Thiorhodovibrio winogradskyi: one gene and its partner. Each later gene encodes a partner of the first gene's protein in a complex. Links are inferred from orthologs where the notes say so. Each region holds a gene or a part of one and is shown in the gene's direction. Other genes may lie near its edges. The genes, in order: uvrA and mfd.

Region 1 (3,741 bases):
CACGCACCCAGTTCCCTGCATGAGAGGGATCAAGCATTGGCACAGGCGCAAGGCGGAGAGGGTGTTGGTCTCGAAGGCGCTGCGCAGGTCGCTGAGGTCGGCATCAAAAATGCTGGAACCTGGGGTGCCGGGTTGTGGGTCGGGGAAAATGCCGGCGTTGTTGACCAGGACGTCGATGCGACCGAATTCCTTGCCGAGATAGTCGCGCAGGGCCAGCACCGAGGGTTCTTCGGTGACATGCAGTGGCTGGAAGCGCACATCCAGGCCTTCTGCGGCGAGTTTGCCGGCGGCGGTTTGGCCCTCGGCCTCACGGCGTGCGGTCAGTACAACGCGATGGCCGCGTGCGGCCAGTTGGCGGCAGGTTTCAAGCCCTAGTCCGCGATAGGCGCCGGTCACGACGGCGACGGGTTCGGTAGCCATGGGCGATCTCCTTTATTGTGGTGCCATTTGCTGGTCTGGCTAGCCTCTGGGCTAGAACGCCAGTATAGCAGCCGCATCTTTAAGGCATGGTTGATTGAATTGGGTACTATAGCGATCCACTACATGGCCTTTTTTGCGAGGATCTTTTTTGCAAGCTCTTTTTGCAAGGAGTCGTCACTTCACCTGATGGATAAAATCCGCATCCGCGGCGCGCGTACCCATAATCTCAAGAATTTCGATCTCGACCTACCGCGCAATCGCTTGGTGGTGCTGACCGGGCTGTCCGGCTCGGGCAAGTCCTCGCTCGCCTTCGATACCCTCTATGCCGAGGGCCAGCGGCGCTATGTCGAGTCGCTCTCGGCCTATGCGCGCCAGTTTCTGTCGCTGATGGAAAAGCCCGATGTCGATCATATCGAGGGGCTGTCCCCGGCCATTTCCATCGAGCAGAAAACCAGCTCGCACAATCCGCGCTCGACAGTCGGTACCATCACTGAGATTCACGATTATCTGCGCCTGCTGTTCGCGCGCATCGGCACGCCGCATTGCCCGGAACATGACGAGCCGCTCGCGGCGCGGACGGTGACGCAGATGGTGGATCAGATCCTGGCGCGCCCCGCGGGCGAGAAACTGATGTTGCTCGCGCCCATCGTGACAGATCGCAAGGGCGAGTATCAGGCGCTGTTCGCCGAGTTGAATGCCCAGGGATTCGTGCGCGCGCGCATCGACGGGGTCTTGTGCGAGCTTGATGCCCCGCCGGCGCTGGAGGCCAAGGCGCGACATGCTGTCGAAGTGGTGGTGGATCGCTTCCGGGTGCGGGCGGATCGCGCCCAGCGCCTGGCCGAGTCGCTCGAGACGGCGCTGGCGCTCTCGGGTGGCCTGGTACGCCTGGCGCCCATGGAGCCTGAATCGGGCATTGCCGAGACCACCTTCTCGGCCAATTTCGCCTGCCCCCGGTGCGGCTATAGCCTGAGCGAGCTGGAGCCGCGCCTGTTTTCCTTCAATAACCCGGCCGGCGCCTGCCCGGCCTGCGATGGGCTGGGGCATGAACTGTTCTTCGACCCCGATAAGGTGGTGCGGGAGCCGGCGCTCAGCCTGGCCGAGGGCGCCATTCGCGGCTGGGACAGCAATAATCGCCATTACCATCGCATGCTTGAGGCGCTGGCCGCGCATCTGGGTTTTGATCTCGCCACGCCCTGGCACGCACTGCCGGAGGCGATTCAAACCCAGGTGCTGCGCGGCACCGGCGCGGACAAGCTCAAGCTCAAGCTGCCGCACGAGCGCGGCGGCGGCAAGCAACGGGTGTTCGAGGGCGTGCTGCCGATGCTGGAACGGCGCTATCGCGAGACCGACTCGACCTTGGTGCGCGAGGAGCTCGGGCGCTATCTGTCGCGCCAGCCCTGCCCGGCTTGCCAGGGCACGCGGCTGAACCGCTCCGCGCGCCAGGTGCGCATCGCGGGCCAAAATCTGCCCGCATTGTCGGCACTGCCGGTGGCCGAGTGTCTGCGCTGGTTCGAGATGCTGGAATTAACCGGCCAGCGCGCAGCCATCGGCGAGAAAATTCTGCGCGAGATCATCCAACGGCTGCGCTTTCTCGCCGATGTCGGCTTGACCTATCTCAGCCTGTCGCGTGGCGCGGATACTCTGTCCGGCGGCGAGGCGCAGCGCATCCGCCTGGCCAGCCAGATTGGCGCCGGGCTGGTGGGGGTGATGTACATTCTCGACGAGCCCTCCATCGGCCTGCACCAGCGCGACAACGCTCGATTGCTCGAGACGCTCAAGCGGTTGCGCGACAGCGGTAACACGGTGATTGTGGTCGAGCATGACGAGGAGGCCATGCGCACGGCCGACCAGATCGTCGATCTCGGCCCGGGCGCCGGGGTGCTGGGCGGGCGCATCGTCGCCCAGGGCACCGCCGCCGAGATCATGGCCGAGCCCGAGTCGCTGACCGGGAAGTATCTGTCTGGCGCGCGCCGCATCGAGATTCCTCCCCAGCGCCGCGCGGCGGACGGCGAGCGCTGGCTGCGACTGCTCGGCGCACGCGGCAACAATCTGCGGGAGATCGACATCGCCATCCCAGTCGGCACCTTCTGCGCCATCACCGGCGTGTCGGGCTCGGGCAAGTCCACCCTGATCAACGATACCCTCTACCCCATCCTCGCGCGCGAGCTGCATCAGGCTAGCACTCAGGTGGCGCCTTATCGCGAGCTGCGGGGGCTCGAGCATTTCGATAAGGTCATCGATATCGACCAAAGCCCGATCGGGCGCACGCCGCGCTCCAATGCCGCGACCTATACCGGGCTCTTTGGCCTGGTTCGCGAGCTGTTCGCCGCCGTGCCCGAATCGCGCGCGCGCGGTTACGGCGCCGGGCGCTTCAGCTTCAATGTGAAAGGCGGGCGCTGCGAGGCCTGCAAGGGCGATGGCCTGATTCGGGTGGAGATGCACTTTCTGCCCGATGTCTATGTGCCCTGCGATGCTTGCGGCGGGCGGCGCTACAACCGCGAGACGCTGGAGATTCGCTACAAGGCCAAGACCATCGATGAAGTGCTCAATCTCACCGTGGCCGATGCGTTGGAGTTCTTCGCCCCGGTGCCCCTGCTCAAGCGCAAACTCGACACCCTGATGAGCGTCGGCCTGTCCTACATCAGCCTCGGGCAGAGCGCGACGACGCTCTCTGGCGGCGAGGCCCAGCGTATTAAGCTCAGCCGCGAGCTGTCGCGCCGGGATACCGGGCGCACCCTGTACATTCTGGATGAGCCCACCACCGGCCTGCACTTCGAGGACGTACGCCATCTGCTCGCCGTGCTGCATCAGTTGTGCGAGCGCGGCAATACCGTGGTGGTGATCGAGCATAATCTGGATGTGATTAAAACCGCCGACTGGGTGATTGATCTCGGCCCCGAGGGCGGTGACGGTGGTGGGCGGGTGGTGGCGAGCGGGACGCCCGAGGCTGTTGCTGCCTGCATCAGCTCCATGACCGGACAGTTCTTGCGGCCCTTGCTGAATGGGCGGTCGCCGGTCCGTTAACTGATCGGGTGAATCTATTCGTCCGCCAAGTCGATCTTCGGCGACGCATGGCCGGGTTGCACAAAGTTGCGAGTCAGGTAAGCTTAGATACGAACCAAAAAACCTCCTGGTTTCGTGCGGTATTGACGGCGAAACAGGATGCAGCCCCAAAGGAGAAAGTCCATGATTGATCAAAAACGTAGAAAGCTTTTGAAAGGTTCCCTGGGTGTTGGCCTGGTGGCGGGTGCCGGCCTGCTGAGCCCGCAAGCGCTGCTGGCAGCCTGGCCCGAGGCGGCTTTTACGGCGGAAGACAAGGCC
Region 2 (4,393 bases), 4.1 Mb from region 1 along the record:
GAATGCGCGAATGCCGGCACCCGAGCCAACGGCCTGGTACTGAACCTGAATACCCTTGTTTTGCTTGCTGAAATCCTTGGCCCACTTGGCATAGAGCGGGAAGGGAAAGCTCGCGCCCGAGCCGTTGAGCTGGGTCTGTTGAGCGCTGGCGAGCGGCGCAAAGGCCAAGGCAGACAAGGTGACGGACAGACCACAGGCCGCAAGGGTGCGACGGGTAAAGCTGGCGAGAGCCATGAGGACACCTCCAAAAATGGACTAACAAGAGCAGCAAATGAAAAAACAGCCTTGCATTGTCCAAATCCAGGCGTCTTTGTCTGTGAATTTTTGGTTACCTTCGTCGGCATGACCGCGCTCGGCGGTTTCATGCAGCGGCAACCTGGCTGTGCGAAAATGCCGCGCTTGAGACTAGCCTATTCCGTCATTGCCCATGCCTGCCGCCCTTTCCGAATTCTCTGTTCCCGGTGGGAACATCGCGCAACAAAAGCCCGCCACCTTGTCGCCACTCCAGCCACCCTTACCACAACCGCCTTCTGAGCGCCTGCTTTGGGGGCGGCTCCATGGCGCCGCGGCGGCGCTGGCCATCGCCTCCGCCGCGCGTCAGGCCAATTGCCCGCTGCTGGTGGTGGTGCCCGACATGGCGGCAGCCAATCGGCTGCATGCCGAGTTGCCCTTTTTCCTTGAGGATTCGCGCGATGGGGAGAGCGGGACTCTGCCCGTGTGGCGTTTTCCGGACTGGGAAACCCTGCCCTATGATCTGTTCTCGCCATTGCCGGAGCTGGTCTCCGAGCGGCTGCTGACGCTCTACCGCTTGCCGCAACTCGAGCGCGGGGTGCTGCTGGTCCCGGTCAGCACCCTGATGCAACGCTTGCCACCGCGCCACTATATCGAGAGCCAGGCCCTGGTGCTGTCGATCGGCGACCGGCTGGACCTGGATCACACCCGCGCGCGCCTGACCGAGGCTGGCTATCAGTGCGTGTCCCAAGTCATTGCCCATGGCGAATTCGCGGTACGCGGCGCCCTGCTGGATATTTTCCCCATGGGTCGCGATGAGCCGCTGCGCATCGACCTGTTTGACGATGAGATCGAATCCATCCGCACCTTCGACCCCGACAGTCAGCGCTCCATTGCCAAGCTGAAGTCGGTGCGTATGCTGCCGGCGCGCGAGTTCCCATTCACCGAGGAGGCCATCAGTGCCTTTCGCCAGCGTTACCGCGCCGCCATCGACAGCGACCCGAGTGCCAGCCTGATTTATCGCGAGGTCTCCGAGAGCCGGCTGCCGGGCGGCATCGAGTATTACCTGCCGCTGTTTTTCGATGCGACCGCGACGCTGTTCGATTATCTGCCCAGGCCCACCCTGACGTTCGAGAACGGCGAAGTGCGCGAGGCGGGCGCGGCCTTCATCGAGACGGTCGCCAGCCGCTACGAGCAGCGCCGCCATGATGTTGAGCGTCCCATTCTGCCGCCGCGCCTGCTCTATCTGGACGCCGACGAGCTGTCCGGCAAGCTGAATGACCGACCGGGGGTGTGCTGGCAAAGCGCCGAGGTGGCTCAGCGGCGCAAAGGCTATGCGCGGGTGGTGAACTTCGCAACCGCCGGAATGCCTCCGCTGCCGATTCAGGCGCGCAGCGCCGAGCCGGCGGCAGCCTTGCAGGCGTTTCTCGGCGAGCCTGACCGGCGCGTGCTCTTTGTTGCCGAGAGCAGCGGCCGACGCGAGATGCTGCGTGATCACCTGCACGGCTTCGGCATTCAGCCCGCGGCGGTGGCGAGCTGGGCCGAGTTCCTGACAGGTCAGGATACCATCGCCATCACAGTCGCCCCGATCGAGCAGCCGCTGCTGCTGGAAGACAGCCAGCTCGCGCTGATCACCGAGACCCAGCTCTACGGCGAGCGGGTGCGCCAGGAGCGCCGCCGGCGCAAGGCGGGACCAGACGGCGATGCGGTGGTGCGCAATCTGACCGAACTACATCCAAGCGCGCCCGTGGTGCATGAGGATCATGGTGTGGGACGCTTTCTTGGACTACAGACGCTGAAGGTCGGCGGCAACCAAGCAGAGTTTCTCGCCCTTGAATATGCCGGCGGCGACAAGCTCTATGTGCCGGTCAGCTCGCTGCATCTGATCTCGCGCTACACCGGCACCTCGCCCGAGAATGCGCCGCTGCACAAGCTCGGCAGCGACCACTGGGACAGGGTCAAGCGTAAGGCGGCGCAGAAGGCGCGCGATGTCGCCGCCGAGTTGCTCGACATTTACGCTCGCCGCGCCGCCCGCCAAGGGCATGCCTTCGGCGATCCCGGAGCCGAGTATCGTGACTTCGCAGCCGCCTTTGCGTTTGAGGAAACACCGGATCAGGAGCGCGCCATCGAGGCGATTCTGACCGACATGGCCAATCCCAAACCCATGGATCGGGTTGTCTGCGGCGATGTCGGTTTCGGCAAGACCGAGGTGGCCATGCGCGCGGCCTTTGTCGCCGCCAATGGCGGGCGCCAGGTGGCGGTACTGGTGCCCACCACATTGCTCGCCGAGCAGCATTACCAAAACTTTTCCGATCGCTTTGCCGACTGGCCGATCCGGATCGAGAGCCTGTCGCGCTTCAAGACCGCCAAGGAGGTGAAAAAAGTCACCGACGGACTGGCCGCCGGCACCATCGACATCGCGGTTGGCACCCACAAGCTCCTGCAGCCATCGATCAAATTCAACAACCTGGGCCTGGTCATCATCGATGAGGAACATCGCTTCGGCGTGCGCCACAAGGAGCAGCTCAAAAGCCTGCGCGCCGAGGTCGACATTCTCACCCTGACCGCCACGCCCATCCCACGCACGCTCAATATGTCCATGGCCGGGATGCGCGATCTGTCCATCATCGCCACGCCACCGGTTGAACGCCATCCGATCAAAACCTTTATCTCCGTCTGGAATGACAATCTCATCCAGGAGGCCTGCCAGCGCGAGATCAACCGCGGTGGGCAGATTTATTTTCTGCACAATGAGGTCGAAACCATCGAGAACATGGCGCAGAAGCTCGAGGCCCTGGTGCCGGATGCGCGGGTGTCGGTGGCCCACGGTCAGATGCGCGAGAAGGAACTCGAGCGCGTCATGCGCGACTTCTACCACAGACGTTTCAATCTGCTGGTGTGCACCACCATCATCGAATCCGGCATCGACGTACCCAGCGCCAACACCATTCTGATCAACCGCGCCGACAAACTGGGTCTGGCGCAGTTGCACCAATTGCGCGGCCGCGTCGGACGTTCGCACCATCGCGCCTATGCTTATCTGATCACCCCACCGGCCAAGAGCATGACCGCGGATGCCAAAAAGCGCCTGGAGGCCATTGAATCACTCGAAGACCTTGGCGCCGGCTTTACACTGGCCACCCACGACCTGGAAATCCGCGGCGCCGGCGAGCTGCTGGGCGAGGAGCAATCCGGGCAGATTCACGAAGTCGGCTTCACGCTTTACATGGACCTGCTCGAACGCGCCGTACAGGCACTCAAGGCCGGGCGCACGCCGGAGCTCGACCGTCCGCTCGACCATGGCGCCGAGATTGATCTTGGACTACCCGCACTGCTGCCAGACGACTACCTGCCCGACATCCACACGCGATTGATCACCTACAAACGCATCGCCAGCGCCGCCGATACCGATGCGCTCAAAGAGTTGAAAGTCGAGATGATCGACCGCTTCGGCCTGTTGCCCGAACCGGCCAAGAATCTCTTCACCATCACTGAACTGAAGCTCAAGGTTCAGCCCTATGGCATCCGCAAGATTGAGGCTGGCCCCAAGGGCGGGCGGATTCTCTTTGGCGACGCGCCTAAGATCGACCACATGCGCCTCGTGCAATTGATCCAAAGCCGGCCCAAGGAATTCAAGCTCGACCCGATCGGAAAAGGGGCCGCCGGCGCACTGCGCTTCTACCGCGACATGCCCGAGGGCGACAAGCGCGCGACCCAGGTCAATGCCATTTTCGCGCAATTGATCGGGCAGAGCTGAGTGCTGTTTTGCATCACCTCACAAAGCCTTAGGCTCGAAAAGCGAAACACCCTCACCCAATCCCCCGAGAGCCCACGCAAGTAGGCCGGCCATGAATGCTATCAACGCCGATCTCGGCGCAATGATCAATGCCATGATCGCCAATGGAGAAGACAGCTTCACCCAGTTCAAACGAAATATTCACGACGCCAAGAAACTCGCCGAGGAATTGGTGTCCTTCTCCAACGCCGAGGGCGGGGTGATTCCAACATCGCCTCGTTCGAGATCCTCAATCCCAACATCGAGCCCAGCGACCTCACCGGCAAATACATCATCCTCGATGTCCTCGCCCGTGACGCCATGGGGCGCTGCTACAATGCCGAGGTGCAAGTGCGCCGCTATGGCGACTGGGACAAACGTGGCCTG

Evidence for each region.
Region 2: the proteins of uvrA (region 1) and mfd are in contact, whole or in part, in a crystal structure (PDB 4DFC), measured with the Escherichia coli proteins. The link is inferred for Thiorhodovibrio winogradskyi from one-to-one orthologs.

The regions. Positions count from the first base shown.
Region 1 is NZ_CP121472.1:225,310-229,050, forward strand. What follows is about bases 211-3,644. They hold uvrA (excinuclease ABC subunit UvrA), read left to right. Parts: upstream 211-606; coding sequence 607-3,444; downstream 3,445-3,644. Other genes in these bases: Thiowin_RS01230 (SDR family oxidoreductase), read right to left, coding at 211-420; soxY (thiosulfate oxidation carrier protein SoxY), read left to right, coding at 3,607-3,644. Outside these bases: more of Thiowin_RS01230, read right to left, coding at 1-210; more of soxY, read left to right, coding at 3,645-3,741. UniProt on the Escherichia coli protein: The UvrABC repair system catalyzes the recognition and processing of DNA lesions. UvrA is an ATPase and a DNA-binding protein. A damage recognition complex composed of 2 UvrA and 2 UvrB subunits scans DNA for abnormalities.
Region 2 is NZ_CP121472.1:4,326,246-4,330,638, forward strand. Bases 103-4,188 are described here. They hold mfd (transcription-repair coupling factor), read left to right. Parts: upstream 103-427; coding sequence 428-3,988; downstream 3,989-4,188. Other genes in these bases: pstS (phosphate ABC transporter substrate-binding protein PstS), read right to left, coding at 103-234. In the rest of the region: more of pstS, read right to left, coding at 1-102. UniProt on the Escherichia coli protein: Couples transcription and DNA repair by recognizing RNA polymerase (RNAP) stalled at DNA lesions. Mediates ATP-dependent release of RNAP and its truncated transcript from the DNA, and recruitment of nucleotide excision repair machinery to the damaged site.